DNA from 3 places in the Brasilonema sennae CENA114 genome. Region 3 is predicted to be linked to each of the others. Evidence: riboswitches for the same ligand, from Rfam matches in the RefSeq annotation. Region 3 holds a riboswitch; each other region holds the start of a gene.
The links. A riboswitch is a leader RNA that binds a small molecule or an ion and turns the genes downstream of it on or off. The one in region 3 is predicted to bind cyclic di-AMP.

Region 1: linked by a shared signal. The riboswitch ahead of ntrB (nitrate ABC transporter permease) and the one ahead of DP114_RS21675 (glycosyltransferase) in region 3 are both predicted to bind cyclic di-AMP.
Region 2: linked by a shared signal. The riboswitch ahead of DP114_RS19385 (hypothetical protein) and the one ahead of DP114_RS21675 (glycosyltransferase) in region 3 are both predicted to bind cyclic di-AMP.

Annotation. Positions count from the first base shown of each region.
Region 1 covers NZ_CP030118.1:3,445,270-3,455,714, forward strand. The annotation lists gene DP114_RS14610 (ABC transporter substrate-binding protein) at 1-1,353, opposite strand, end outside; gene ntrB (nitrate ABC transporter permease) at 1,630-2,481, opposite strand; cyclic di-AMP (ydaO/yuaA leader) riboswitch at 2,578-2,769, opposite strand; gene DP114_RS14620 (sensor histidine kinase) at 3,022-4,215, shown strand; gene rnc (ribonuclease III) at 4,232-4,909, opposite strand; partial or broken gene DP114_RS34975 (Swt1 family HEPN domain-containing protein) at 5,024-5,380, opposite strand; gene DP114_RS14630 (phycobilisome rod-core linker polypeptide) at 5,774-6,526, opposite strand; gene prfA (peptide chain release factor 1) at 7,353-8,453, opposite strand; gene rpmE (50S ribosomal protein L31) at 8,558-8,797, opposite strand; gene rpsI (30S ribosomal protein S9) at 8,969-9,382, opposite strand; gene rplM (50S ribosomal protein L13) at 9,382-9,843, opposite strand; gene truA (tRNA pseudouridine(38-40) synthase TruA) at 9,899-10,445, opposite strand, start outside.
Region 2 covers NZ_CP030118.1:4,610,293-4,620,737, forward strand. The annotation lists gene DP114_RS19345 (methyl-accepting chemotaxis protein) at 1-462, shown strand, start outside; gene DP114_RS19350 (hypothetical protein) at 749-1,330, opposite strand; gene DP114_RS19355 (hypothetical protein) at 2,040-2,285, shown strand; gene DP114_RS19360 (midas domain-containing protein) at 2,297-3,673, shown strand; gene DP114_RS19365 (HhoA/HhoB/HtrA family serine endopeptidase) at 3,869-5,164, opposite strand; partial or broken gene DP114_RS36370 (glycogen/starch/alpha-glucan phosphorylase) at 6,109-6,380, opposite strand; partial or broken gene DP114_RS19375 (glycogen/starch/alpha-glucan phosphorylase) at 6,479-6,601, opposite strand; gene DP114_RS19380 (SLC5/6 family protein) at 6,696-7,997, opposite strand; gene DP114_RS19385 (hypothetical protein) at 8,024-8,269, opposite strand; cyclic di-AMP (ydaO/yuaA leader) riboswitch at 8,534-8,668, opposite strand; gene DP114_RS19390 (hypothetical protein) at 9,175-9,336, opposite strand; gene DP114_RS19395 (cation:proton antiporter) at 9,532-10,445, shown strand, end outside.
Region 3 covers NZ_CP030118.1:5,152,905-5,163,349, reverse strand. The annotation lists gene DP114_RS21690 (glycosyl hydrolase family 57) at 57-1,559, shown strand; gene DP114_RS21685 (hypothetical protein) at 1,777-2,334, opposite strand; gene DP114_RS21680 (hypothetical protein) at 2,576-2,797, opposite strand; gene DP114_RS21675 (glycosyltransferase) at 3,007-4,284, opposite strand; cyclic di-AMP (ydaO/yuaA leader) riboswitch at 4,446-4,677, opposite strand; gene DP114_RS21670 (M48 family metallopeptidase) at 5,161-5,931, opposite strand; gene DP114_RS21665 (hypothetical protein) at 6,203-6,355, shown strand; gene DP114_RS21660 (ROK family protein) at 6,448-7,155, opposite strand; gene DP114_RS21655 (creatininase family protein) at 7,409-8,212, shown strand; gene DP114_RS21650 (hypothetical protein) at 8,292-8,618, shown strand; gene DP114_RS21645 (PAP/fibrillin family protein) at 8,644-9,255, opposite strand; gene DP114_RS21640 (phosphatase PAP2 family protein) at 9,398-10,168, shown strand; gene DP114_RS21635 (sulfite exporter TauE/SafE family protein) at 10,414-10,445, shown strand, end outside.

The sequences.
Region 1 (10,445 bases), 1.7 Mb from region 3:
CACTGGATCACTGGGGTCAAAAGCTTTTTTGTCGATAAATAGTTCAGCTTGCTCTACCTTGTAATCTTCTTTTGGACATTCAATTCCCATTTCAGCAGCAATTTCTCGATATAAGTCAGTTCGCCAACCTTTACGCGCTACTTCTTCAGCATTTTTGGGAATTTCTTTAATTTGTCCCCAGCGAGCCGACTGAGTCATTAGCCAAAGACTCTGAGATTGCCAGAGAAATGTTGAATGGTCATTTGGTGTTTTAACAAGATTAGCAGGTTTTTCAAAGAAAATTGTTGTTTCAGGAGCTTTCCAAACTCGTTTTTTATCATCAAAACCACCATAATTGTAGTTACCGACAATAGCCGCTTCTGTTAATTTGAGTTTTGCTCCCGTATACGATTTACTCGTGAGAATTTTAGCGACTTCCTCCCGGTTTTTTGTGTCACTACAATACCGACAAGCTTCTATCATTGCTTTAACCAAAGAGCGATAAGTTTTGGGATTATCTTTGATGAAAGACTCCATGACACCTAAAAGTCTATCTGGGTGTCCTTGCCAAATTTCTCTCCCTTGAGCGAAGGTGAAGCCAATTCCTTCATTACCAGTAATTGCTCGTGAATTCCACGGTTCAGCCACCATGTAGCCTTGCATCGCCCCAATTCTCATATTCACCACCATCTGTGGAGGCGGGACAATGATAATGCGAAATTCTTCATCAGGAGCAACTCCAGCGGCTGCTGCTAAGTAGCGGACAAAGTATTCATAAATAGCCGAACTCAGCACCACAGCCCAAACTCGTTTTTCAGCTGGTAATTTTTCAAAATAATTGCGAAAATCTCGTCCAAACTCTTCTAAATTGCCGTTATAGTCTCGCCAAGGACGCACCCCAGACTCCCACATTGCTTTATTCATCGTCATCGCATTACCATGACGATGAATTGTCATCGCTGCACACAGGGGGGCATGACGTGCGCCTTCTGCACCAGTTCTGGCGTTGATCACTGCACCACTCACAACTGGTGAAGCATCAAGGCGTCCAAAAATAATACCATCACGAGACGTCGCCCAGCTTGCTTCACGGCTGAGGGTGACGTTTAAACCATACTTGCGGAAAAACCCTTTCTCCCAGGCTATAGCAAAGGGGGCGCAGTCATTCACCGGTACGTATCCCACTGTAATATTAGGTTTTTCTAGTGTCTTGGGATCTACGACTGGTTCCACCGCCGACGCCGCTTGTGACAGTCCTTTAGGGGCACGATTAGCATTAATGGCACAAGAAGAAAGTCCAGTTGCAAATGCTGTAGCGCCTAGCCCTGTGATAAAGTCTCGTCGCTTCCAGTTATTTGTGTTATCGTCGCTCATGAACAACCTCCTGCGGCGAAATGACTCAGAATATTAACTAGGGACAAAAGTTCTTGTTTGGACTGTCAGATATTTGATTCGTGTATACAAATAGCAGGTAGGCTGCTTGTTATACAGTCAGCTTGTTCTTGAAATTTTAAATAGCTTATCTGTCTGACCCCACACAATTCATTAGCTATTGAAAAAGGTCAGATTTCATCAAAGGTAATAATATGGTGGTGCGATAATGCAGTGGAACGCACCATATATAATCAATGACTGACCGCTGATGAAAACCTAATTTGAAGTTACCGGGCGACGAGTGACAAAAGCTTGTATTCTGCCTATGGCATAATCAAGCAACAGTCCTGTTAAGCCAATCACTAGAACAGCAAGAAAAACGGAATTGAGGTTCAAGCGACTCCACTCATCCCAGACAAAAAAGCCAATTCCAACACCACCTGTGAGCATTTCTACTGCAACGATAACTAACCAGGCAATGCCTATACTAATTCGTAAACCTGTAAAAATGTATGGTAAACTTGCAGGCCAAATGATTTTTGTAATTCTTCGCCAAGCGGGCATTTCTAGAACTCGTGCTACATCTATATAGTCTTTGGAAACACTGGAAACTCCCAAAGCAGTGTTAATAATTGTTGGCCACAGAGAAGTAATGAAAATCACAAAGATTGCCGATGGATCTGCCAAATTAAAGATTGCTAGAGCAATAGGAAGCCATGCTAGAGGTGATACTGGCTTGAAGATTTGGATAACGGGATTGAGAATCATCATTGCCGTTCTTGACATCCCGATGAGAAAACCAACAGGAATAGCTACTAAAGCACCTAGAGTAAAACCTAATAAAACCCGACGAATACTCGCGATTAATAGCCAGCCAATACCTAAGTTACCTGGTCCTCTTTGAAAAAATGGGTTCAGGATGTAATCTAAATTTGCTGCTAATGCTTCAGGTGGCGTGGGCATTAACTCATGATTGGCAAGGGCAATAATCCACCAGACAACAATAACGCCCAAAAAACCAACCAAAGGTAGCAAGAAAGCGTCCCGTACAATAACGGGTTTAGCGCGTTTCCAAGCTGTTCGACTAGCAACCGCCAAAATGGCAGCTACGTTTAGTTGTAACACCATTGATGACCTCAACAGACTTCACGCAGGTACAATTAGTCCGAGCAGTACCAGCCAAGGATACTGATGAGATCACAACATTACAATCATGCTGTCTCTTCAGTCTCCTCTCATTGCCTACGAAGTTAGCTGACGGGCTAGGGTTGAGAGATACCCCTCTGATAGAAGGAAAAAACAACAAGTGAAAAGATACATCTACTGTTTGTTTCTTCTAGTAAGATACGCCCCATACTTTGGTTCCTCCGCTCCAACTTATGCAATGCAATTCATTGGATTAGGCTGACTTACTCTGATTTATGATAAATGTAACACCAGCAAACAATGGCGTCAAGCAACCCTAGGATATACTTTTTTTGGCTAGAAAACAAGTATTCTTAGAAAGGAAATTCATTTATTTTTAGATGAATAAAGATGATTTGGATATTATGTATTTTTATTTCTAATTATTACATCTTTTTAGTAAAGACAATGTAATACTCCTATGCTTAGGATGTAGATCATAGAATGATTTACTCTATTTGTATGTCTATCCACCCATAAGTGATGAAAGATTTTAGTCAATTGCTGCGGGATCAAACTCAGAGGATTATGAAACAATGGGTGGAAGCTGTTCGTCGGGATAAAAAGATTTTCAGCACCAATCATCTAAGCCGTACAGCTATTGAAAATCATCTTGATCATGTCCTCTTGGCTCTAGCAACTGTGCTTTCTCAATATCAAGATGATGAAGTTCAATCCCTAGTTCAAGCAAGTTTAGAGCATGGGATTCTTAGGGCTGAACAAGGTTTCGATGCAGCAGAAATTGCACTAGAGTATCGGCTTTTGCGTAACACCATATTTGTCACTTTAGAACCGGAATTCCTGAAAGCATCAGCAAAAGAAGTGATGCGAGCCGTGCATTTGATTGATATGGTGTTAGATGAAGCAATAGCCTATTGTTTCCAAAGTTACACAGAACAGCGATTAACAGAACTAGAGCAGCTGCACAATCAGTTAACCCTTAATAATCAGGAATTAACTCGCTTAGTGCGAGCAAATCAAGATAATTTATCGTATCTCGCGCACGAACTCAAAAACCCATTAACTTCGATTATTGGTTACTCAGATTTGTTTTTGCGCTTACAACGCCAAAAATCAGAGGAAAAAAATTCCTTTAGCCATCTAGAACACATTGACCGCGTGTTACGCAGTGGGAGACAATTAATTCACCTGATTAACGATGCACTGGAGATTTCTCGCTATGATGCAGGGCAGATGAAACTCGAACCAGAACCAACTCAGGTGTATGAATTAATTATAAATGTCTACGAAATGCTGGAGCCTTTGGCTACTCAAAAAAAATTACAAATTGTTATTGATTGCAACCGTGCTCCTGACGAAGTTGTAACAGACCCGTTACGATTACAGCAAATTGTAACAAATCTTGTTAGTAATGCGATTCGCTACACAGAGTCAGGAACGGTAAAAATCAAGTGTGAAACTTTAGACATTAGCAAGTGGAGTGTTGCAGTTTCAGATACTGGAATTGGAATTGAGCCAGAAGATCAAGTACAGATTTTTCAACCTTACTTTCGCATTGGTTCTGGTAGTAAATCCTTCCTTCCCAATAGTACCGGCTTGGGCTTGGCAATCGTTTCACGGCTGATAAAACTGTTGCAAGGTGAAATTAGCTTAGTCTCCCAAATAGGAGTAGGTTCTACTTTCACTGTGACTTTACCGTTAAAAGTAGAAGTGTGAGGTGTATATCTGACATTTACTTTGATTTTTCTAGCCTAGCTAGCGCGTTCTCAGCTGCAGCCTTCTCAGCATCTTTCTTACTGCGCCCTTTACCTTGTCCATACTCTTTCTCTCCCACAACTACTTTAGCTACAAACTCTGGAGCATGAGAAGAACCACCTACTTGAACTGTGACATACTTGGGTGGTATTTGAGTGATATTGCGTTGCACCCATTCTTGAAAGCGATTTTTAGAGTCTACATTTGAGCGAAACTCCACAATACTCTCAGGAACAGAGTCAAACAACGGTTCCACAACAGCACGTACTGCTTCACTATCATAATTGTTGTCTAAGTAGTAAGCGGCGATGACTGCTTCAAAAGTACTGCTGAGTAAATTAGGATTTTGGTAACCTCCTTCTAAAGTTGCACCTTTACCTAACCGCATTCTGCGATCTAAACCAACCTCAATTGCAAATTTTGCTAGTTGCTTTTCATCAACCAGTGCAGAACGCCGACGAGTTAACTCATCTTCTCCCTTTTCTGGGTAACGACGATAAAGGTATTCGCCACTTAAATAAGTCAGCAAAGCATCACCAAGAAACTCCAGACGTTCGTTGTGTTCACCTTCTTGCGGGTTTTCATGGACATAGGAACGGTGTGTCAGCGCACGGATTAAAAGAGAAGTATTCTGAAAGTTTTGGTGTTTGACAATGTCAGCCAATTTCTCTGTGTTGGAGTCTTTTTCGGCTTGTTTAGAAAAAAGTCTTTTTAAGACTTTTTGCAAGTCAAGTTCTACAATACTTGTTTCTGGTGCAGAGATAGCTTTCAGGAGTCGAGCGATCGTGTCTAAAGTGCGATAAGTGTCTTCAGTTGAAAAATGATATTGATCCGCCCAACTGTTAGTAACTTCCATGAGTTCACTCACTAAAGCTCCCTCAGCGTAACCTAAATTTTTGCTGAATACCTGATTCCACTGTCCAATAATGACTTTTAATAAAGTAAAAACATCATTACCTAGAATCTCTTCTGGGCTAAGCTTTATGGATGAGTTATCAGACATAGATGATGAGATAATTCTTAGCCAGCGCTCACCATAAACTTTTTGCATCTCCCTTTTTACATAAGGGTACAATCCTTGATTTAAAAGAGTTAAACTTTTGCTAACTTGTTCGTGGTTGGTCACAGCGATCTATGTATTTCAAGTAGTATTTTTCAGGAGATTTCTTGAATTTATCTTCTTTAATTTTTATAATTTAGTGCTGTAAAAAAGTTTAATAATTATGAATACATTGATAGGACTTACGCATGAGTTCCGAATGAACTTGACTATCAGATTGCGCACTCCTCGTCGCAACGGGTGCAACTACCTTATTGTTGCGTAAGTCCTGATTGATAATATTGCCGCTTCTTCAAAAAAATAATGAGCCGAAAAATGATCTAGAGCAAATAAGGAGCCAGATTTAAGAACTCAAGATTCAGAAATACATTTTCTAAACCCTAGCACCTGAATTCTGACTCCTCTATTTTGGAAGATTGCAGTCACGTTGTATCGTGGTTGCTAAATGACCAGCCGTAATTACCGGCGGCGATAAGGCACTGCTTTCTCGTAATCAATGTTATAAGGCGAGATCCGTTGCGGAGGATTACCTGTTGGATTAATACTCTGAGCCATTGATGCAAACAGAGCTGGATCACCGGCTTTAGCCTGCTTGTCGGGTGGAGTGTAGCGACGTACAATGGTTTGCCAGATTATTTGGGGGAAGCCGAGTTGCGCACGATGGTATTCATCGTAACGCGGAGACTTGATGTTGAATGGCAATTGGCTGGCTCCTGAGGGCAGAACCCGACGACGTTGGTAGGGAACAATGCTGTCACCAAAGTTCTCTAAGTATTCGTCGCTGTTGAGCAGATCATTGATGAAGCCAGCCCGACCTTTGGTTGCTACCACGATTGACCAAGCAATTTTTTCCCGTTCGCTGTAAACATCACGTCCCAAAATCCGTTGAACACAATGCTCAACAAAGCGGTAGTTGCTGTTGAGGTTATAGAAGCTACCAGTGAAGGTTTTGGACAAGCACAATCCACGAATAAACTCACGGACGGTAATCTGTCCACTGCGGAGCTGCGACTCCAAAAAACGCTCCCGATCAGAGGCAAAAGCATGGAAAAATATCTGACGGTAGGCTGCCTCGATTAAGTTATCTAGGTCAGTCGCAGAAAGTAAATTGTCAGTGGAGAAGATTCTAGGCTGTTCATCACCCGGAATTTCGTAGCCAGTAACACGATTATTTTGACTTAAAGGCGCATACTCTAGCAGAGGAATAGCCACGTTTAATAACTTCCTTCTCACTAAACTTTACAAGTTTTCCTCATCATAAGGGTAAAGTGACCTAAAGTTTTCAGGAATATGATAAAACATTACACTCCTTAATATTTAGATGAAAGCCTTATAATTAAATGCTTTCATCTCATGGAGATGACATCACTTTGGCACGTTTTGTTTGGGTGCATCTCGATTTTGATGAGTATCAAAGATGCTGCAAGCTGTTCAAAGTTCAAAAGCTTCTCGCTCAGAAGCATCTTAGCTTCTAAATACAGAATGCCACAAGTTGGTACATGAAACAAAGAATTAACATGGTCTCTAACCCGCAAATAATAAAAAGTTCATTCTGTGCAACAAGTGTTGATGGTTAAATAACAAAGTTTTCCTATGTGACTTTATTGGCTACAAATTGTCAAAACAGCATATGCATGGGGAGTTTGAAGCGTATATTTATTGTATTATATATTACGATAAATAGAGTATATCTGCTGCATTGCTTGGTTTATACACTAAAGCTATTGTATCTGGCTCAAACCAGAAGCGCTATAAATACGGTTCCAATGTAATGTCGAGTATATTGCTTGATATATTGATTCCAAACAACGCATTAGAAAACCGCTTGTTGTGTTGCTTTATGTAAGACACAAAAGCGGTTTTTCATGATATTTAAAAGGCCGTAGCTAGTTATTAATGCAGCACTTACGCACTCAAAAGCCGAAACCCCGATTCCCGCTTCAAAAGGAGGGAATCTTAAAAGCCCCCATTTTAACTCTGTTGAAGGATCTCTTGTGCATAAGTTCTATAATGGAAAAAAAACTAGCAACCCTAAATATTAACTATTAGCACCGGAAGCAGCGAGTTCTGCTAAGCGTTCTTGTTGATCTTGAGAAATACAAGCTTGAATAATGTGTTCAAGTTCCCCTTCTAGAACTGCGTTGAGCGAATAGTTTTGATTTAAGCGGTGGTCGGTGGCGCGGTTATCTTTGTAGTTATAAGTGCGAATCTTTTCAGAACGTGATCCTGTACCGACTTGCGATCGCCGCATAGAAGTCACAGCTTCTTGTTGTTCTCGCAACTTCATCTCATACAGTTTTGCCCGCAGGATCTGCATTGCCCGTTCTTTGTTCTGCAATTGGCTGCGTTCTTCCGTACAGAAAATCCGGATACCAGTGGGTTTGTGGAACAAGTCAGCGGCTGTTTCCACTTTGTTGACGTTTTGTCCACCAGCACCACCAGAACGAGCTGTGCTCATTTCAATATCCTTCGGATCAATGTGGATTTCTACATCATCCACCTCTGGCATTATCGCCACAGTTGCTGTTGAGGTGTGAACCCGTCCCCCAGCTTCAGTGACTGGTACACGCTGCACGCGATGCACTCCAGCTTCAAACTTTAGCTTGCTGTATACGCTATCGCCTTGAATTTCCAAAATGGCTTCTTTAAAGCCGCCCATTTCCGCCAAGGACTCACTGACTAACTTCACACGCCAACTTTGGCTGTCAGCATACTTTGAGTACAAACGTACTAAATCACCAGCCCAAATGCTTGCTTCATCACCACCAGTACCCGCACGAATTTCCAACATGATGTTTTTATCATCATTAGGATCACGGGGTAGTAGCAAAATCTTCAAACGATTTTCTAACTGTTCTATTTTTTGCTCAAGTTCTTCAACTTCCAGGGCTGCCATTTCTTGCAGTTCTGGATCACTTTGAGATTCTTTGAGCACCTGACGCGCCCCTACGAATTCTTCCTGGGCGTTTTTCCAGGTTTCGTAGGTATCTACCACTTCTTCCAAAGAAGAGCGTGCCTTTGCGATTTTTTGATACTCATCAGGGTTTTTGGCAGTATCGGGGTCGGCAAGGCGACGAGTCAATTCATGAAAAGTTTGTTCAACGGATTTTAGTTTCTCCAGCAGGTATGTTTCAGCCATGACGGATACAGTCACTCCTTAAAAATAGCAAATTTGCTTGAGCATTAAATACAACAATCGACCCAGCTGATGCAGGGTCGTTGTTAACAGCTAAAGCCAAGCCGCTACTTTTTCCTTCTTCCGCCTTTGGATTGACCTTCCATCATGCCATATTTACGCAGGAAGCGTTCTACGCGACCTTCGCTGTCAATTATCTTCTGAGTACCTGTATAAAAGGGGTGGTTTCCAGACCAAACATCTACGTGCAATTCTGGCTTAGTAGAGCCAACAGTCATCACAAGTTGACCGTTACAGTAAACTTTTGCATCTGGATACCACTGGGGATGAATCTCTGGTTTCGCCATTTTTCTTTCCGTGGTCTATCTATACCAATTATAACTTTCAGGTTTTCAGGGGTTGTAGAACTTTGGATTTTAGATTTTTTTGATGATCATAGCAACCGCTGATCAAGGCTGGTGCACGCTAACTCACAAACATTTATCTGCGTCAAGGGTGCAGGAAAAATCCAAAATTGCTTAACGCTTAGAGTACTGAGGTGCTTTACGAGCTTTGTGCAAACCGTATTTTTTGCGCTCTTTTGCTCGTGGATCACGAGTCAGGTAGCCTTCGATTTTTAAAGGCGGACGGTTTTCTGGATCGAGTTGGCAAAGCGCACGAGCAACTCCCAAACGAACTGCATCTGATTGTCCAGTTAAACCGCCACCCTCAGCTTTGACAAGAATGTCGTATTCGTTTTCCAAGCCAAGAGTTTCTAGAGGTGCTTTGGCTAGGGAAATGTAGTTTGGGTTGAATTGGAAGTAAAGGTCTCCTGGTTTGCCATTGACAATCATTTGTCCAGTACCGGGAACCAAGCGAACCCGCGCGATCGCCGATTTACGACGACCTGTACCCCAATACATAGCACGACCGCTATTATCTGCTGCTTGCATTAATTTTCTACTCCTGGAATGGTCTGAATTTGTAACTCTTTTGGTTGTTGTGCTGCATGGGGATGAGTTGGTCCAGCGTAAACTTTTAGCTTAGTAAACAACTGACGTCCCAAGCTATTTTTTGGTAGCATACCTTTGATGGCATGTTCCACAATTCTTTCTGGCAAACGTTGTTGTAGCTTGTCAAAGGTTTCGGTCTTCATTCCACCAGGACGACCGGAATGACGACGGTAAAGCTTTTGTGTGCGTTTTTTACCTGTCACTTCTATTTTCTCAGCATTGACAACGATGACGAAATCACCTGTGTCCATGTGAGGGGTATAGTGGGGTTTATTTTTCCCTCTGAGAACCATAGCGATTTCGCTTGCTAAGCGACCGAGGCGTTGGTTAGTAGCGTCTATGACGTACCAATCATGCTCCATAGTTTTCTGAGGAGGAAGATATGTTTTGTCTGTTGTCATTTGTCTTTAGTCCTTTGTCTTTAGTCCTTTGTCTTTAGTCCTTTGTCTTTAGTCCTTATTGACCAAAGATTAATTTGGGTTGGGTCTCAAACCAAATCTCTGGGGGAAACGGGAAATCAGGATAGCCGACTCGCAACAAGCATAACCCGTGAGCAGGTGCGGCATATTTCACTTCTTGACGTCGTTGATCTTTCCAAACGTCGGTGAAACTAGTTAGGGTGAGTTGTCTGCAACCAACTTGTACCAACATTCCTACTAATAGCCGCACCATACCATACAAAAATCCATCAGCCTGAATTTCAATATAAAGAAATGGTCCAGTGCGATAACACTCTGCTGCTTGTACTTCTACCCAAGAATGCTGGCGTGCTGAGTTTGCTCGACGAAAAGCAGCTAGGTGATGCTTTCCAATCAAAGGTTCCAGTGCTGCTTGAATGAGAGATTCATCCAAAGGTTCGTGATAATAATGCCAACTAAAAGCGCTGGCAAACAAGTTCGGTAACTTTTCAGTATAGAACGTGTAACGATACCGTCGATAAATAGCACTAAAGCGAGCGTGCCAATTGTGATTTACTTGTGCGGAGGCTCGAATTAGTATATCT
Region 2 (10,445 bases), 540 kb from region 3:
ATAAAGCTCCAAGCTATGAATACAGTACTTGAAGCAAGTCGCACCACAGAAGGTGGTGAACAATTTGCTTGGCTCGCTGACCAAGCACTTTCTCAAGTGCATCAATTAGAAGCGAGTATTGCAGAAGTACAATTACTCGTTCCAGAAATTCAGACACAAGCCAATGAAGTAGTTGCTGTTATAGAATACGGGGCAGAACAGGCGATGAGGGGGATTAGATTGGCGCAGGAAACTCAGGAGAAGTTCAATCAGATTATTATGCTCAGTGAGCAAATGAAAAAACTGGTCGAGGAACTTGTCCAAACTGCTCCTGTCCAAGCAAAAACTTCAACCTCAGCAAGCCAATCTATTCTAGAAGTTGTCAGTATTGCCAGCAAGACTTCGGAACAAGTCCTGGCAGTAGCTAAGTCTTTAGACAAGCTGTCAACACTCGCACAAAATCTACAGGAGGATGCTGATTGACATTCCCACCACGCTAAAGGTGCCGGGATTCTCCAAGACTAAGCCAAGTCCGGTGACATCCCATAGACTCAATTAAACAAGATTGCAAAAGTAACAATTGCCACTCTTGCAGGGAAAAGGCAAAAGTTAAAAGGGAAAGGTTTTTTATATTTTTCCCCTCTTACACCCCTTACACCCTGCCCTCCCGGCGTTGACCATCTATAATTTGGCAAGAGCGATCGCCTGGTACTCAGCTATATCCGTTGCCAGGTAGATTAGGACATGAACTTATGAGAAAAAACGGACATCACCAGACTTTCACACGCCTGTTAAGCGTTAAGCGTTCCTTACTATACCTACCCACCTCATTAAGGACTGGTCGAGCGTGCGCTTTTTCAGTGTCCACAATTGGTTGGGGTTTGAATAGCAATACATTTGATTCTGACTTCTGGCTTGGTGACTTGGTGAGACCAGTGCTGCACAGAGAAGTGCCTTGCGGAGCCAGTACTGCAGGAGGGTTTCCCTCACTTGGTATCTGGCGTCGGGTTAAGCGCGTTGTGGCAACTAGCCCCGATAGGCGTAGCCGTGCCGCAGGCATAGGGGGCGCTACGCAAACGGAGAGGGTTTCCCGACAGAGGCATCTGGTGAGACAGCGCGAATGACGGCTCTCCCGACCTAGGCGACTGCGTAAGCGCAAAGCGCACGCGGCTTGGGCGTAAGCGCAAGCGCACGCTAAGAGCGTTCGCGCAGCGTCTCCTACGGAGATACGCGTAAGCGTGTCCCTTTGGGACTTACGCGTAGCGTCTCCGCAGGAGATACCCGAAGGGCGTTCGCCGTAAGGCGTGCGCTCTGCGCACACCCGATAGCCGTAAGGCGTGGCGTTAGCCATAGGGTGAATTCTTCTTCAATGAGAAAAGTAAAAATGTGATAAAAGTCTGAAAACAATGTATGCAAACCTTGACAGATTTAAACATACCGCCGAAATTATTCGGTGATGGTAGAGTAATGGTGCATTGATGGTGTGTGAAAACTACGCTACAAGTAGCACTAAAGATTAACCAGGGAAATCTGAAAATTGTAGAACTTATTTTTTTGTTTGAAATGATGAATCTTAAATGAACCAACAGGGAATTTGCAATGCTTTAATTAAAATATGTAGATAAATTGCTTGTTTGTAGTTAAAACCCTGTATTACTTCGTAGTATTGATGCCTACACCCTGTCCGAGTGCCTCAAAGATCTCTTCAAGACAATCTTGCAGAACGATGGCACTCTCCAAAAAAACGTATTTAGTGTTTGCCTCATATTGGCACAGTCAGTACAAGATGCTGTGCTAGAGTGACAACATTGGCGCTAGCGTGAAGGATAAGATATGGTCGTAGAAAGGTGTTTGAGGGTTTATTATAAACCCATTTCTCATCTTCACAAACGACGAGAAAGCCTTTTCGACTTGACAAAATGGAGTTTTGCGTCAGGCGTTGCACAAAAAGCTATCCCTAAGTCAATGAGTGGCAAAAACGTGCTGTTTGCGTCATATTTCTGCAAGCTCCTCTGCTCCAATAGCTATATTGACCGGACAAAAATTCACAAATTCTGATTATGGCAAGTAAATTAGTCTCTGTTAGAGAATACACTGTTAAGGCACACAAACGGACGATTCATACGCGGGTTTTCAACTTCCTCTGTAAGGAATGCGGTGTTCCGGCGAAGCGCGAGACTTACGGTTCTCGACCGTTATATTGTGAACAATGTCGTCCTCCTCAACCACCGAAAAAATCATTAATGAAGCCTCAAAAGGCTAAACCTAGACCAATGACCTATAAATCTAAAACTGATTTGGATTGAGTTGAAGCTATATGACTACTAAGGGAAAACTAGAGCCACCACCCCAAACATTGTTGGAGCCACTTTTGGAATTACGGGAGTACTATACTGCTCTTACTGAAGAGTATGAACGCTTATGGCGAACTGCGCGATCGCAACTTGTCCATGTAGAAGCCTTGTTATCCAACTGGTCTGGTGTTGATGAACGCGACGATCTAACGGCTGTCGTTGAGATGTTGTCTTTTGCACCCACTCCTAGCCAACAAGATTCCTTCTCACCACAACAGTTCAAGAATATTTCTGATGTTGAACAACAACAAGCGAAGGACTCAGAACTCCCAGACTCGGAGTCCTCATCCGACATAGATTTGGATGATGCTGAACAACAACAAGCGATCAACTCAGAACTCCCAGACTCGGAGTCCTCATCCGACGTAGATTTGGATGATGCTGAACAACAACAAGCGATCGACTCAGAACTCCCAGACTCGGAGTCCTCATCCGACGTAGATTTGGATGATGTTGAACAACAACAAGCGATCGACTCAGAACTCCCAGACTCGGAGTTCGACGTAGATTTGGATGATGTTGAACAACAAGCGATCGACTCAGAACTCCCAGACTCGGAGTTCGACGTAGATTTGGATGATGTTGAACAACAACAAGCGATCGACTCAGAACTCCCAGACGATGAAGACCAGCACATAGATTTAGATGAGGAGTCACCCGACGAAGAAAACACGGTAGTTACATCACCCACTTCATCCCCACAAAAGGAGATACCAACCCAGAATAACGATTACTCTCCTGGGACAGATGTTCCAATGCTGCCCCAGTTCCAAGTTCTCACGCGAATGCAAGCGATAGAGAAAATATTGCGAGAGAATGCTGGAAGTGTCTGTCATATAGACTTTGTTGTGCGCTCACTTTTTGGCGATTTAGAGCCAAGTGTGTTCAAAATCGTCAAAAGTCGCATCCAATCCTCTCTGACACACGGCAAAGAAAAGAGTTACTGGGCTGCCGTTCCGGATGAGCCAGGGTGTTATACTCTGGATTTAAGCTTGATAATACCAGCAAATGGTAAAGTCAAATCCAAGATAATCAAACCTAAAAAGAAGAAACCCTTCCTACTCCCCAAGGCAAAAAGGGCATCAATGGTACCTGAATATGAAGGTAAATTTTTGATTGATGCCATCTGCATACTCTTGCAGAAAAATTCCGGGAAAATCTTCAGCGTAGCTGATGTGATCACAGGACTTTATGGAGAACTCAATGCTGAAGAACTAGCAGAGATAAAAACTGCCGTGCATAATGAACTTTCTAGAGGTCACCGGATAGGAAGATTCTCTAGAGTTCCTGAAAAAACTGGTTATTATACTTGGGATTTAAGTAAAATCCGGAGAAAATAGCCTTTTGATCGCAACTTGAGAAGTCAAAAGGAGTTTGTACTGTGGAATGGCAAATGCAAAATTCGCAAATTTGCAACTCAGCTAACAGAAGCCCCAGTTGCAAATTCAGGGCGACTCCAAATGACTTCTGCAAGCATTGCCTAATGTTGTCGATAACGTTAGGGAGCTTTTTTACTTCCAAGCATCCTCCCAAAGTTATTGCGCATTTGCTGGTCTCGACCCAGGTTGTACTGTAACTTGCACGGTTGTGTCATTACGTTGCAGTTGCATTTGCACGTTTGCCCCAACGCCACTTTTATCAATTATCTGCTGCACTGTATCCGCAGTGGTAACAGATTGATTGTTGATTTGTCGGATGACATCTCCTGGACGTATTCCGGCTCTATCAGCCGGAGAACCAGGAAGAACGCGGACAATCAGAATGCCTTGGTCTGCTTGCACGCGGACGTTACTATTAGAAAGGCTGTTAATCCGTTGCTTAAGTTCAGGTGTCAGGGATACCATCTGAATCCCTATGAAGGGATGTTCAACTTTGCCCTGAGTAATTAATTGTTGGGCAATTCGCTCGGCGGTGTCGATGGGAATCGCAAAGCCTATTCCTTGAGCGCCCTGGATAATAGCTGTGTTGACCCCAATAACTTGACCACGAGCATTTAGCAGTGGTCCGCCGGAGTTTCCAGGATTAATGGCTGCGTCAGTTTGAATATAACCAACGCGGTTATCAGATGCACCGATATCACTAATAGAACGATCCGTTGCACTAACAACGCCCACTGTTACCGTTTCTTGCAAACCTAAGGGATTCCCGATTGCGATCGCCCACTGTCCTGGCTGAACCCGCTGAGATGTTGCCAGTTCTACAGTTGGCAGGTTATTTAGTGGAACTTGCACAACCGCAATATCAGTCAATTTGTCTTGTCCCAAGACTTTTCCTTCAACAGTACGACCGTCGGACAATGATACCGATACTGTATCAGCATCGTTGACAACGTGAGCATTTGTGAGAATCTGTCCATTAGCATTAATCACAAAACCAGAACCAACACCACGCACCACTTTCTCTTGAGGCTGTGCTGGTATCTGCCGACCAAAAAACCGTTGATAGAATGGGTCATTTAAGATCTCTGGGACTTGGCTTCTGACAGTTCTGGAAGTATTAATTTGCACTACCGCAGGTTCAACCTTATTTACCACAGCAACTACAAAGTTATTATCCTCTGGAGTTGGTGTCAGAGGACGGTTATTTGGAGTAGCAGACTGTTGGACTGGTTGAGCATTAGCAGTATTAGTCTCCCGTGAAGCTTCCACGTTTCTGGATGAGTTTATTGAGCAGGCACTCAAAAATGTAATTCCTACTCCCAGAAGTGGTAACAATAAGTGAGTTATCGGTTTGTTACAAAAGAATTTGTTTGTGAGATTATTTTTGTGCTCGAAACCATCTATATTTAATTTGATAAGCTTTTGATTATTATTTAGGTATTTTTTGTTCATAAGACTTTATTGATTTTATATCTTAGTGTCTGGTGAAAATAATCTCCTTATTTAAGGTTTATATTTTATGATGCTTATTGTCATCTACCATAAGAAAGTTATCACTTATCAGTTACCAGTAGGTGTTGATTTTTAGCTTTAACTGAACCGTATTGGGTTAAAAAGCAGTTAGTAAAGCGGATTTATTATAACAGTCCAGCCTGTTAGTATGGCTATTTTACTGTGTTACTCATTAAAAAATAATTTTTCTTTTCCATTAGGTAGAACACTGGTTAATTATAAGGGCACAGCAATGCTGTGCCCTCACCATATGGTTTATAATCTATGTTTTTGAAGAAGAAGTCAGAATTCAGCAATTCAGAATTCAGACGGTAGAACCCGCCACTGATTGGAGACCACCAGATTGAAAATTTGGTGTGGTGTTTCACCATTTATTCATCCGCCAGTCGCACAGAAGTTCATTCTGAACGGCAGTCGCCCCAAGTCGGGAAACCCCTTCGGGTATCTCCTAAGCCCTGCGGGCACGCACTCGCGTTCGGAGACGCTGAGTCCTGAGCCCTGAGTCCCAAAGGGACACGCTGCGCGAACGGGCACGGCAAAGCCGAACGGACACGCTACGCGTATCTCCGTAGGAGACGCTGCGCGAACGCTCTTAGCGTGCGCTTGCGCTTACGCGTTCGCCCTTGGCGTGCGCTTTGCGCTTACGCCAGATGCCTGGCTGTCGGGAAAACGCCACATGCTATCTCCCAAGGGGAGACGCAATCATGCGAACAAGCCGGGAAACCCGGACGCCAGATACCTACGGAGGGAGACCCTCCTGCAGTACTGGCTCTCCAACGCAGTGGCTCCCCTCCCGCAGCAGTGGTCTCACCGCCCACGGCGCTGCCTCCTTCTGGCTCCTGACTCCTGAGTTCTTTTGTTAAAATCGTCTCGGTTTTTGAGAGATCTACCAGTGGTTTAAACAAATCCCTGTTACCTTTGGAAAAGTAACCGGATTCAATCTGGTCAATCGCTTGTTTAAGTTGAGGATTACTGTTGTAATAATCCCACGGATGGTAGCCTTGAGCTTTCATTTGTGAAACTTGCTGTGCCGTCAGTCCAAAGAGGAAGAAATTTTCGTGTCCGACGCGATCGCCCCAAAGGGGCGATTGCGAATTTCAATATTCGCCCCATCCAGTGTACCAATCGTCAATGTGCCATTCATCGCAAAGTTCATTTTATATCAAATCCGTTTGTATCAGAATTATTTCTCCCTCTTCTCTCTCTGCGTTCTCTGCGCCTCTGCGGTTTTTTAATGATTCAGATGTTACCGGATTTAATATTACTCGTGCCAGAAGCTTCTTTACCAGCAGTCGAGATTTGTTCCGAAACATCAGCCGCTGAATATATTCGCTGTGCTAATGCCATATTGTAGTTTGCTAGAAAAACCACTTTAAGGCGAGACCCAAGGTAGTGTTAAGCTGTTTTCAATCAAACCTGATGAGTGATGGAGATGGAGCGATTTTGTAATATTTTTATATTTTCTAATTTCTTAAGCTTTTTCCTCAACCTTGGATGTTGGCAAGTACTTTTGTAATACCTCCCCAACCAACAAAAAGAAAATCCCACTTAGAATTCCTATTCCCATGATGTTCAATTCAACGCTACCAAATCCTCCTATAATATCAGGACTTATAAGTGTTATAATGAGTAATGAAAAAGCCGAAAAACTACTTATTGTTAAAGACAGCTTTACGCTTTGTTTGGAGAAGTTATAGCGTTCCGTTTGAGCGATTAAATAAGCAACAAAAGGAGCAAACACCGCTCCTACATATGCTGCATAAAAATACACAATCAGATTAACAATCTCCCCACCTTTCAAAGCAACGGCAAGACTAAACAGAGCATTTGCAGCAGTGACGAGTAGCCGACTCCAAACAGATGCAGGCAGAATATTGAAGTCCAAAATTGTCTTGGTTTGCACTCGCAAAATACTGCTGCCAATACCCAGCGCTGGAACCAGTAAAGACATAATCATCACTATACCTAAAGGCTTGTCGGTGCCACCGCCAACCCAAGCTAGGATAAATGGGAGAGCTTGTTTACCATCAATACCAGCAGGCAAAATTCCTGCGTTCTGTGCTGCGACAACAACTGTTGAAGGTAAAAAAGCAAGCAGTAGTAGCAAAATTGCAGCTATTGTACACCCTCGATACAGGCTGTTTTCATCTTTTGCTTGGACAAGAAACTGCTGATACTTCATATCTATAGGTACCAGCAGAATTGTAGACAATGAGACGCCCACTATAGTTGGCAAACTCATATGCTTGAGTGAGCTAGCAAATTCTATGGGCGATCGCACATAATCACCAAAAGCGTGTAACACCCACAGTCCATAAAGCAAAGCCAAAAAGTTCAGAATCAGTAACCCGCGGAATATCCAGCCTGCTTTTTTTATTGGGAGTAAAGAAATGATTGCAAACAGGATAGCCAAAACAACCATCGTCGGGAGAGTGGGTATTCCGAAAACCTTGAGAATAAAAGCTCCAGAAATCAACTGAACGGCTTCAATACCAATCAGCGATAACCACGACATCAGGCTGACAAAAACTTTTACCCCATCTCCGTAGGCAGAACCTAGCAATGTCCAAATTGGCTCTGTTCGCTTCCAGTAAAATTTTGCCAGTCCTAAAAGAGCTATTGTACCAAAGCCAAGGGAGACAGTATAGAGACTGCCAGCAGCCCCTAAAGTTAGTGATTTCTCAGCGGTTCCTAAAACAAACCCCAAACCGTAATGCGCGGATACTAGCAAGGCTGCTAGCGAGAAGGTGTCGAGTCTGCGCTCTAAAGCCATATTGGCATCTGCTCCACAAATTTTTTTTAAATTTCCCCGTGAATTTTTACTGGCTCGTGGCTAGACTTCATTAACTCGTAGAGATCATAAGCATATAAATCTTCCTGACTTGGCTCATCAGTCTGACTTGTTGCCACAATTGGGTCATTGTATGCTTTCGTTCTACCAATCAGTAAAAGTTTTTTTCCGGCACACTCTCCAATTAATCTGAACTGATGGTCGGGAAAAAAGTTGACTTCATCTGTATATAACGTATGATTTTTGATCGGCATATTTTCTCCTCAATTCTTATAAAAGGTGCGACTGGTTAAAATTAATTCTCAACCTTTAGTTGGGAAAGATGCTGATTCTTCGTAGTCAAGGGAATTGCTAGTAGAGATGCACACAATTACTTAAATTTTTGACTTTTGAATTCACAAAAGATACAGGCTCTTCCCTAAAGGAAATCAACAGATATATGTTTACACTGCCAGTAATGAAAGGCAATGTTAGCAAGGAGAACCTGGGGACAACAGCTTGGAATCAGCAGATGCCATAGGTACTCGTTCCAATGCCGACGGAGTTAGCTGACGGGCTAAGACTGGAAGGTGTCTCTCCATTCAAGATTCGCCCCAATACATTGGTTCCTCCGCTTCTAACCCAGAGTTGAAGTTTTTCAGCAACTAGACTGGATTGAATTAGGCAAGTTTTACCCATACATTCACTAAAACTATACTGAAACGTCCAAAGAGTCAATCCATCTTAACTTCCCACATCAGGACGAGTGCTATTTAACAACTTATCTGGTTAATATTTACGGTGAATTGTATTAATAATGCTCTGATGGTGGATGCTTCAGTAATTGGTGAGGAAACGTATATGAGTCAAACCTCATATCTTTACAAATTATACCCAAGAATAAAAAGATTGCTCAGGTGCTGAAATACCTATTTTTTAGGGATACTGCAAGCGCCATGACTGCCATACTTGTCAAGCTTAAAAATTAGCAACAGCCTTAATTGGCTGTTACTAGTTAGGAAAAATCATATGATTGACCAAATTGTAAACCAAACTTTAATCAACTTGCACCATATAGCAATCCGTGCAGGAGTTGTGAAATTACTCGTTGAGGTAGGGAACGCTCTGCACAGGCTATGCCAACACAAATGAAATAGGACTGCCATAGCAGACTTTCAAGCTAAAAAACTTCCGTAGCCGCCGCCTGAGGGCAAAGCGGATGCTGTGCGAACGGCGATCGCCCTTGGCGGCTCCCTTTGGGAGCATCGCACAGTATTGAGCTATGTAACACCTTTGGTTGTGATGGCTTTACGAAGTTTAACCATTGTTTAGTTAAACACATAAAACACGGGTCAGCTACCAACTTTATAGAATTATAAGCTTTCCACAGATGTTTTAGTTTTGTCAGAGAGGATGCCTACACAGTTCGTTCCACACAAATGCTCTCGTAAGCTTATTAACTTCCCACCTCAGGATGAGTGCTATTTAACAACTTATCTGGTTAAGATTTACGATGAATTGTATTAATCATGCTTTTATGATGGATGCTTCGGTAATTGGTGAACAAGTCATTGCTACAAACTTAAAGCAGTTTCTTTTGGTACTTGCAGTTTCTTTAGGGGTGGCGACAATATCACAGATATTTAGCTGGTTTCGGCAAATACCTTACACTTTACTTTTAGTCATTGTAGGCTTAGGGTTAGCTTTTGCCGATGTTCGTTTAGTGGATCTTTCTCCAGAATTAATTTTGTTTATTTTTCTACCACCATTACTTTTTGAAGCAGCATGGAATTTAAAATGGTCGAATTTAAAGCGGGATTTGTTGCCAATTACTCTTTATGCAGTTATTGGGGTTGTGATTTCAATAGTGGGGATGGCAATAGGTTTAAATAAATTTGCAGGAATCTCACTCACAACGGCTTTACTCATCGGGGCTAGTCTTTGTGCCACGGATCCAGTTTCAGTCACTGCTTTATTTCGGGAATTGGGCGTTCCTAGTCGTTTGACAACATTAATTGAAGGTGAAAGCTTGTTCAATGATGGCATGGCAGTTGTTGCTTTTAGTTTTTTAGTGCAACTGCCTTTAGGAACAGCTGAATTAGAATTAAAACCAATTGTGGTAGAACTTTTTACAGTTGTTGGTATTGGTATGGCGGTTGGAGGACTCATTGGTTTTGGGATCTCTTACCTCACCCAACGTTTCGATTTACCACTTGTGGAACAGTCTTTAACTTTAGTTTCTACCTATGCAACATATCTTATTGTTGAGGAGTTAGGTGGATCTGGAGTCATTGGGGTTGTGACGACAGGGTTGATCTTGGGCAATTTTGGTTCTCGGATTGGTATGAACCCGCGTACTCGGGTTATCGTGACTGAGTTCTGGGAATTTCTGGCGTTTTTTGTGAACTCAATTGTCTTTCTGTTGATTGGGGATCAGATACGGTATGCCAG
Region 3 (10,445 bases):
ACTCTTACCTCTTTTGCTGGCTGGTTTCGTCTTTCAATAAGCTATTTGGAACGACTATGACTGCAACAAAATCATCTGCTAATCTACCAATTTTGGAAGAATTCCGGACAGGATTACCCAATATTTGCGGCTGTGAGGCAGAAATTAATTCTGTGGTTCAGCAAGATAACCCTGTATTTCTCAACACCACCAATCTCCGCTTAGAAAATATCACGGCTGGCTTTGCTTGTGCTCTCCATATGCATCAACCCAGCATTCCTGCGGGTGCTCACGGGGAAATTATCAGCCATCTCCAGTATATGTTTGAACATCCCCATCAAGGAGATAACCATAACGCAGAACCATTTGCCTGGTGTTATAGCCGCATGGGCGATTTTATTCCTCAACTTATATCCGAAGGTTGCAATCCTCGAATTATGCTCGATTACTCGGGTAATTTGTTGTGGGGGTTACAACAAATGGGACGACAGGATATTATCAATAATCTCAAACGTTTAACTTGTGACTCTCAATATCAGCCTTACGTCGAATGGTTGGGAACAATGTGGAGTCATGCGGTTATTCCTTCCACACCAATTCCTGACATTAAACTCCAAATTCAAGCTTGGCAACATTACTTTGCAGCCATTTTCGGCTATGAAGCCCTACAGCGCGTGAAGGGCTTTTCTCCCCCAGAAATGCACTTACCAAACCATCCAGATACTTTGTTTGAATATATCAAAGCTCTCAAAGAATGCGGATATCGTTGGCTGATGGTGCAAGAACATTCAGTAGAACGTCTGGATGGTTCAGGCTTACGTCATGAGGATAAATATATTCCAAATCGATTGCTTGCCCGCAATTCTAAAGGTGAAACCATCAGCATTACAGCATTAATCAAAACTCAAGGTTCCGACACAAAGTTAGTGGCTCAGATGCAGCCTTATTTTGAGGCGAAAGGAAGAAGTCAACAGCAAATTGGTAATGTTAAAGTTCCCTCGCTTGTCACTCAAATTGCTGATGGGGAAAATGGCGGCGTTATGATGAACGAATATCCCCGCGATTTGTTTAGAATCTATCATGAAATTCGCGATTCCGGAAACAATCATTCAGGAATTGTCGCACTCAACGGTACTGAATATTTGGAATTAATTGAAGCTGCTGGTGTGAATCCAGATGAATATCCAACCTGTCAAGGCGTACAGCAACACAAAATTTGGCAGCGAGTAGATCCAGGACATTCTACACCAGAAGCTGTGGAAAAAGCAATAACAGAATTAAAGGAAACAGACCATCAATTTCACATGGATGGTGCTTCTTGGACGAACAATTTAAGTTGGGTTCAAGGTTACGAAAATGTTTTAGATCCAATGAATAAACTCAGTGCTTTATTTCATGAAAAATATGATTCATTAGTTCAGCAAGATCCTTCAGTCACAGAGAGTTCCGATTATCAAAGAGCATTACTGTACAACTTATTATTGCAAACAAGTTGTTTCCGATATTGGGGACAAGGAGTTTGGACTGACTATGCTCGCGAACTCTATCAACGAGGTGAAGCGCTTTTGGGAGTGGATTGACCGAACCAAGCAGGGGTGCAGTTTTTGCTGGGGGCAAGGGGGAAAAGAAAAACTCGAAAATTGTTGTCCCCTGCACAAGCTGCAATCTGATCGCAAGCCCTTAAATTTATTTGTGGAACCGCCCCTTTTCTCCTTATTTTCGGGGTGAAATAAGCAGTGGTGCAGAAAGTTACGTTAAGGAATTGATAAACATTGAAAGTGGCAGTAGTACAGTTCACTACTTCTCAGGTGGTGGTAAGTCGCGGCCAATTTTTTTTGATGAACCTTTCATACGACAGTGCCAGTCGCCAAAGGTATTTTGGAAACAGATGCCCGTGCTGTTTGGGTATTGCTCCACAGTGCAATTCTTTCCAGGCAAATAACTTCTACCCCTAATCTCATAACAAGTATGACGAGTGAAGCTTCCTCGAATATCGTATACGGGTTTGTCCATACTTATGCTTAAATGCTCCCCTCTTTGGTTAGTGTTATATTCCAGGTCGGTTAGATTGGCTGGGCGAGAGTTGGAGGCAACCTGAAGAGTGAGATCGCTGATAAGGCGCACAAAATTGCTACCACCTTGACCAGGAGTCCCAAACTGCGATTCTTGGTCGCACAGAAAATACATCTTTGCCTGCTCGATACTAAGCGCTCCTTTTTTTGGTTCTACCCTCGATGAGCAAGTCTGAGGTTGGCGGGCTGTTCCATACGGAAGAGTCTGAGCAGTTAGTATGGTAGGCGTTAAAACCGTTAGCAGCGTACAGCCTATTATCCTAAGGGTAAACCTTAATTTCACGTTAATTCCTCTATATTTGCCAACATCAAAACTGTAAAAGTAAAAATAATCATACCAGTCGAATCAAAAATTAGATGGACTTGAGATCACAGGGCTTTTCATTTGCACAAACCACATGGTGTGGGAGCACAGCATTGCAATGCTCCCATACCATTTCACAAAAAGTCTACAAACAAAGCTAGGGAAAATCTGATTAGGCTTTCCCCTAGCTTTATTCATAATTCTGATGTCTCCAAACTTATTAAGCTTGCAGTGCCATGTCGCCTTGTGTTGGATCTGCTATTATCCAAGCAGAGTAGACATCCTCAATAAATTTTTTCTGATTCTCAACTCCTTGAAGGTTGTTTGCTTGTACTTTTAAGGTGGTTAAATAGACTCCATGCAGTATTTGATGTCCATAACCAATAACTTGACCTATCTGCCCTGTAATTTGATGCTGTGCGTAATCTCCAATGTTCAGCATATTAATAACTCCCTGACGTGAAAGGTTTAGTGACTTGTTTTTTACTGTTTCTGCACGTTAGGTGCGATTTGGTGCAGCATGATGCAAAATCGCTCTCTTTATTAGTGCTGCGTTTTTAGCGCTAAGTCCGGATTATTTTCGAGCTTGCACTTGGTAACACCAGTCGCCACCTTACGAAAAACTCCGCAACACTATCAAATCGGTAGAAATTAAGCTGCAATTTGAGGTTTGCTCTCTATTGAGGGCATGGTTTGAGCTAGTAGATGTGTGTAGATTTGAGTCAGGCGGGATGCGACACTATACCAACTAAAGGCAATCTCTACTCGTTGTCTACCAGCTTCACCTAATTGATCTCGCCAATTTGGGTTGAGCAAAATCCGGTCAATAGCAGTAGCAAAAGCGACTTCATCTTTAGGGGGAACGAGTAACCCAGTCACTTCAGGTACGACTGTAAATTGCAGCCCCCCAACATCACTAGCCACGACAGGAGTCTGACTAGCCATTGCTTCTATTGCAACTAAACCAAAAGGTTCGTAATGACTAGGTACAACACAAACATCTGCGGCTGCATAGTAGGAGGGGATAACAGCCTCATCTAGGCGACCTGGAAAGGTTGTACAGTCTTGCAATCCGAGTTCAGCGACAATGCTTGCGATGCGATCGCGCTCGATCCCATCACTATGACCTGGACGATAACCACCTCCAATAACAAGTTGCAGGTTAGCATGATCCCGCAAACTAGACTTTGCAACGGCTCGTACTAATGTCTCGATCCCCTTACGTTGGTCAAAGCGACCGACATAGAGGATCATCTTAACATCAGGTGCAATTCCTAACTCTTGCCGTGCTGCAGACCTTTGAATCAACCCAAACTTATCGACATCAGTTCCGCAAGGAATGACTTCGATTTTCCCTTTGGTGGAAACGAGTCTTCGCATATGTTGCTGTTCTTGAGGACTAGTTGCAACAACTCGATCCACGGTTTCTAGACAGGCTTTTTCAACGGCTATTCGCTTACTAGCAATTGCTGGAATATCAGAAATCGCACTGTACTTGACTGTTCCTAAAGAGTGGTAAGTATGCAACTGAATCAACGGCTGTTGTTTTTTGAGTTCCATACCCACCCACGAGGACAACCAGTAGTTAGTATGAATCAAACGGTACTGAAATCCTTGCTCCCGCTGGAATGTCTGAAACTCTGCAATAAATTCTGGTAGATGCTCGAATAAGTGATCTCGCCCTATAAACTCAGTAGATCCAGTCTTCAATCGGATCGTGCGACATAATGGCCCATGCTGCACAATCGTAGCCTGCTCAGGACTACTTTGGCGGGTGAACATATCCACCTGCCAACCTTGTTCCGCAAGGGCATAACCTACTTGACGCACATAGACATTTTGTCCTCCAGCCTCTTCCTGTCCAATTTCTGCAGCAGGATCTCCATCAACAGAAATCAGAGCAATGCGATGTTTTCTGGTCGGTAACATAGTTAAACTTCACCATATAACAATTTTTCCTGCCTCAACAGACTGGAAGAAAAGGTAATATGGTCTTTTCCTCATAGTCAAGGGCAGGTACAACGAAGCGCACAGATACCAGCCAAGGACACTGACGAGAACAATGCATTACTCATAAGAATGCGGCTCGTTCAGTCTCCTCTCAATGCCGACGAAGTTAGCTGACGGGCTAGGACTGAGAGATGTCCCTCTCACAGAACAGAAGAAAGAAAAAAAAAGACAGGAGAAAAAACTGGAGTAATTTTTGTCTTAATTCATTCTTCATTTTTCATTCTTCGCTCTCCTATGAGATTAGCCCCAAACTTGGTTCCTCCGCTCCAGGCTTACCCCGATGTAACAAAATGTTTTGGGCAATCCGTGGATTAGGCAGACTCATGTAAATTTGTTAAGAATTGTAGCTGTAAACGTGACTTAAGTCAACCTCTTTGTGAAATTAACTTCTGCTAACTACAAGCAATCATGTGCTCTCATGATGTTCCATTGCAAGTGTATGCAAACACTTAACAGCATTATCTGGCGGTATCGCCAAGTGAAAACATTAAGTTGATATTGGGTTTCAGCGTAATATTGCGTTCTTAGTATAAACGTTATCTCCGATTATATATTCACTGTAGAAAAAAAGCAGGCATGAAACATAAGTTAATAATACGATATATTTTTTTATCAATAGAAACTTCATGTATCATTTGTGGGCAAAGATCTCTGAACACCATCTTATGAAAAGACAGTTACAAAGCACCCAGAATTTGATAACCCGCGACTTGAGTTATTCGCACACGACTTCGACAAGATAACTTTATAGGTTGGAAACCCAATTTCTCGATGAAACCGGGTTCCTAACTACCTTCACTGACGAGCAGCAATTTTTCTTTTTAATACAGAAATACGTTCTTGCGCTCCTGGGTGACTACTCAAAAAGCTTGGTGCAGAACGCTGGTTCACCAATTTGCTCAAAAATGCAGGCATAGCATTAGGGTTATAACCTGCTCGTTCAAGATATCGCAGTCCTTTATCATCAGCATTATATTCAGCTTGACGGCTGTTGGGTAGATCTACAGCAAGCTTATAAGCTGCAGCAGCGACGGTGCTGCGATCTAATCCAGCCAGTGAGGCTGCGCCTTGAGCGAGTTGCGCTTGTTTTAGCTTAGCGACTAAGTCGTCGTTGCAAATGTGACCTATTTCGTGACCGATAACCGCTGCTAACTGGTCTTCATTATCCGCCGCATTAATCAATCCAGTGTGGACGTAAACATAACCACCTGTGGTTGCAAAAGCATTAATGCTTCGGTCTTGAACGACAGAAAATTTAAAAGGAGTTTGAGAACAATCACTAGCTTTAGCTAACCGTTGACCTATTCGACTAACATTAGCGTTGGTACTGAGTCTGTAATTACTACGTACCTGTTGATCAATTTCGCGACCTAACCCGACTTTTTGCTCTGTTGACAGGTTGGAAAGCTGCAGAAGCTGAGCGCCATTAAAAAGTAACTGACCCCAGGAAATAGCATTAGCTGGTGTGAAAGGAGATAGTCCCACTCCTAAAGTAATCCCCAAACCAGCAAGAAAGAGGGCAAGGCTTTTACGCAATTTAGAAAAGCGAGAAAGCATCATAATCATAATCAAAAGTCAGAAATTTACAGTCCAAAAGCTTATTTATTGTTTTAGTTAAATGCAACAACTTTAATATCAGGTGTATTCAAACTGTCAATTATTTGCTAAAACTTTTTAGTCCTTTTTGCTAGATTTAGCTGTTATTCTTCTTTAACTAAAATATAGACTAACAATTCGAGCCAGGAAGACACCACTAGGGAGGAATTTTATTTGTTAACTAACAGACTATTGATATAATTAATAAATTTTTTTTTGTCTTCTCTCCAAAGATGTATTTATGATGAAAGCCAGCTTGGACGTCCAACGACTAGAAGTTTATCTACCCGTAGGGCAGTTAGATCAAGCAGCCGACATCCTGAACACCAACGTTGATTTACTGGTTTTTGCCACAGTGTTGATAACTTTGAGTATCCGTCAGTTCCGACGATAGTAGGGATGAGTTGTCTACTGCTGTGTTATTTGCGAAATTTCGACAATCGGGACTAAAGCAAAAGCTTTAGTCCTTTTGTCTTCTTTTTCTCTTCAATCTTTCCACAAAGCGATACCACCCAATAAACCAGTGATATTGGGGATGATCTTCACATTTGATGGTAATTTGATATCTACTTTTTTCGCTTCACCACCACCGATATACAGATAATCGTAATTGAACAGATGTTCCAGAGATGCGATCGCTCTTTCTAAGCGCCTGTTCCATTTCTTTTCACCTACCTTTTCCAAGGTAGCACGTCCTAGCTGTTGCTCGTAAGTTTCTCCTTTACGAAACTCATGATGTCCCATTTCTAAATTCGGCACGAGTTTACCATCTACAAATAAGGCCGAACCAAAGCCTGTACCCAACGTAATCACCAATTCCACACCTTTTCCGGAAATTGACCCCAAACCTTGCATATCGGCATCATTTATCACCCGTACAGGTTTGTCCAAACGCTTTGACAATGCTGTAGCTAAATCAAACCCGATCCAATCTGGATCTAAGTTCACGGCTGTTTGCGTCACTCCATTGCGCACAACACCAGGAAAACCCACCGAAACGCGATGAAACTCACCTTGAGTCGCTGCTAGCTCTACAATTGCATCAATTATAGGTTCTGATTTCGCAGGTTGGGGTGTTTCTGTTCGCGCCCTTTCTGTTAAGCCTTTTCCCGTAATATCCAAAACTATAACTTTTACACCACTACCACCAATGTCAACCGATAGGGTGCGGATAGCTCCATTATTTTCAACCATTGGGTTTTCTTTCGTGAATGTTTACTAACTGGTTGATATTGTCTACAATATCTAAGCAATAACCAATTGAGGTTAGGTTTTTCTGCCGATTATACAATCTATACTTAGCTAGATTTTGTATTTGAAATAGCTTACAAAAGTGGGAATTTATCATACTTTTTTCTGCTTCTGACTTCAACATTTGAAAAATCTAGCTTTGTTCCTCATAACTTTTGTAAAATCAGCAAGGAGTGCTCCAAACCTTGTTGAATATATCCACAGCTTTATTCCCCCAAAACGCTTTTTTCCCTACCTCAGTTGGACTGACATTCAAGCAATGCCAAACAAGGAAGATGTAGTCATTATCCAACCAGTAGGGTCAATTGAACAACATGGTCTTCATCTGCCGTTAATTGTCGATGCTGCCATTGGTATGGCGGTTCTGGGAAAAGCGTTGGAAAAGCTAGATACAAGCATCCCAGCATATGCTCTGCCAATCTTATATTACGGCAAATCGAATGAACACTGGCACTTTCCCGGTACAATGACTCTCAGCGCTGAAACTCTCATAGCAACTCTGATGGAAGTTGGAGAAAGTGTTTACCGTGCTGGGTTTCGGAAATTGGTGTTGATGAACTCCCACGGGGGACAACCCCAAGTTATGGAAATTGTCGCGCGGGATTTGCATATTAAGTATGATGAGTTTTTAGTATTTCCGCTGTTTACCTGGCGAGTCCCGCATATCACTTCAGAATTAGTGACGCTAAAGGAAAAACAAGTAGGTATTCATGCAGGGGATGCAGAAACTAGCCTGATGCTGGCTATTTTACCAGAACAAGTGAAAATGGACGCTGCCGTTGCAGAGTATCCGCCAGAACAGCCAGAAGGAAGTTTATTGAGTATTGAGGGTAAGTTACCCTTTGCATGGGCGACGCGGGATTTAAGCAAAAGTGGAGTGGTGGGAGATCCGACAGTTGCAACAAAGGAGAAAGGCGATCGCATTCTCGAATCTGTTTCTGATGGTTGGGTGCGAGTTATAAAAGATGTGTATGCTTTTCAAAAGCCACAACCTGAATGAACTGGTAAACATTTCCTGTAGGATGCCTTAGGCGCAAGGGATAACACATCGTATAACTATTACAAAAGGAACTCACTAGATGAAAATTAGAGGAATTAAACGCGGTCAAACCATCGAGCTATTAGAGCCAGTGGACAGCATACCAGATGGAGCAGAAATTATAGTTGATTTAGAACCTTCTTCCACTAAATATGCTGAAGTAAAAAAGCCTCTAAAGGATGAGGATAGACTAGAAAAACTCAATCAATTGTTCGGAGTTTGGAAAAACCAGCCTGAGTTAATAGAAATCTTTGCTGAAATTGATAACGAGCGTCATAGTTATAGAGGGAGAGCGATAGACTCAATTGATATTGTAGTTATCATGCCAGGTATCTTCGCACCACTCCCAGACATTTTCCGTGCATGAGCATCGCAACTCCCAATGTATAAACTCACTCTCGCAGCAGCACATACAAATTCTGCTGATTACCACGCATAAGGCGGAAATCTGCGTCCAAATAAGTAATATCCACCCAACCACTGCCAGAAAGTGTTGATTTCAAAAGTAACGCCGAATCTACTCCTAAAGCCTCTCGAAATGCGGTATCATTCAAATCATCGGTTGCACTATAAGCAGAAGTTTCCAAAAAATCAATGGCAAGACGCTTAGAGTCCACCACTGTGTAGCGCCCCATAACCACGGTAACACCCTTGACACCGGAGCCTGCGATAAACTCAATGAGGTTGTTGTACTGCTCAGTAGCCTTGTAAATCTCTTGGAACAAACCAGTAACGCTGATTGTTACATCAGGCAACTTACCGAAAGAAAGACGAGAAAGAGTTGTTTGTTGTTCTAATCCAAACGTACTGTACAAAAGCCGCCAGCGCCCTTGAAGCAATTCCATATGGCTTGTCGGTTCACTATTTTGATTAACAGCCTCAATTTGTTCGGCTAATTTCTCAATTTGCTGACGATACGTTGTGTTGCTGTTAAATCCAATATCAGTGGCTGTTGAAATAGAAATCAACTCTTGTTTCAGGTTAAACAGTGTAGTATCTGCCATATATTTTTTCCCAAAAAATCTTTTCGCAGTAGTGCAAATGCTTCCAATCTACCTTAGTAAAGAGAGGTGGTGTATGGTGTATGCGGTAAAGTGCGTATATTACAAGCATTAGTCGTACACACTCTCTTAAGTTTCATAGAAAATGTTTAGCACTAATTTGAGCAAGCTTATCCCGTCGTTCCTCAACTTCTCTAAAAAGCTGCTTGTTGCTCGTTGGCGTTCCCTTGTACTGCTCTTGATTGGGGTTTATCTACCTTTGCAAATCTTTGGACTGCTGGCGGTAGAGGTATGGAAGAATCAAGGTGGTTTCCCGTGGGATGTGCCGATTCTCCTAGCAGTTCATTCTACAGCACAGCCGCAATTGGATGTTATAGCCGTAACGCTAGCTCTGTTTGGGAAAATTGAGATTGTCCTTCCCGTTGTCTGTGTGATTGCACTGGTGTTGTTGATCCAAAAACGGTGGCGATCGCTCACCTATCTACTCACCACTGAGATCGGAAGCGCCATCATTAATGGTACAGCAAAGCAATTCATGCATCGAGTGCGTCCTCACCTTTGGGAATGGGAATCACTTGTTTCTGAGCCAAGTTTCTCATTTCCCAGTGCTCATTCTATGGCAACTATGACACTGGTAGCAGTTCTCGTCATTTTAACCTGGGGTAGTGTTTGGTGCTGGGTGGTTTCGATTGCTGGGAGTTTATTTGTATTAGGTATTGGCTGGACACGACTTTATTTAGGAGTTCATTTTCCCAGTGATATTCTAGCAGGATGGATGGTTTCTATAGGCTGGGCAATTGGCGTGAGTTTGATTATTAGACCTCATTTGACTAAAGACACCATCGTTAGTGAAACTCCTCCTGCAGAGGAAACAACATTACTTCCAGAGGAAACGCAGTTGATAGGTGAGGAATAAGAATTTATCTCACGTGATGAGGCAAAGTTGTAGAGACGCGGAATTCCGCGTTTCTGCATTTAATTATAAAACAAATAGAGTGGGTTGTAGCCGAAAGTGATGAAAAGTTGAAATTTCGTTTTCAGCAGTCCACTATAAAAAACTTTAATCAATTCCTAGAAAAATTAAAATAAAAACTGAAATTATTAGCGCAAAAATTCTATTTTTTTAGTTTAATATCATTTATAATTACAGAGGAATAAAATTTGAATATCCTAGAGTTTTCTTTACTAGTTTG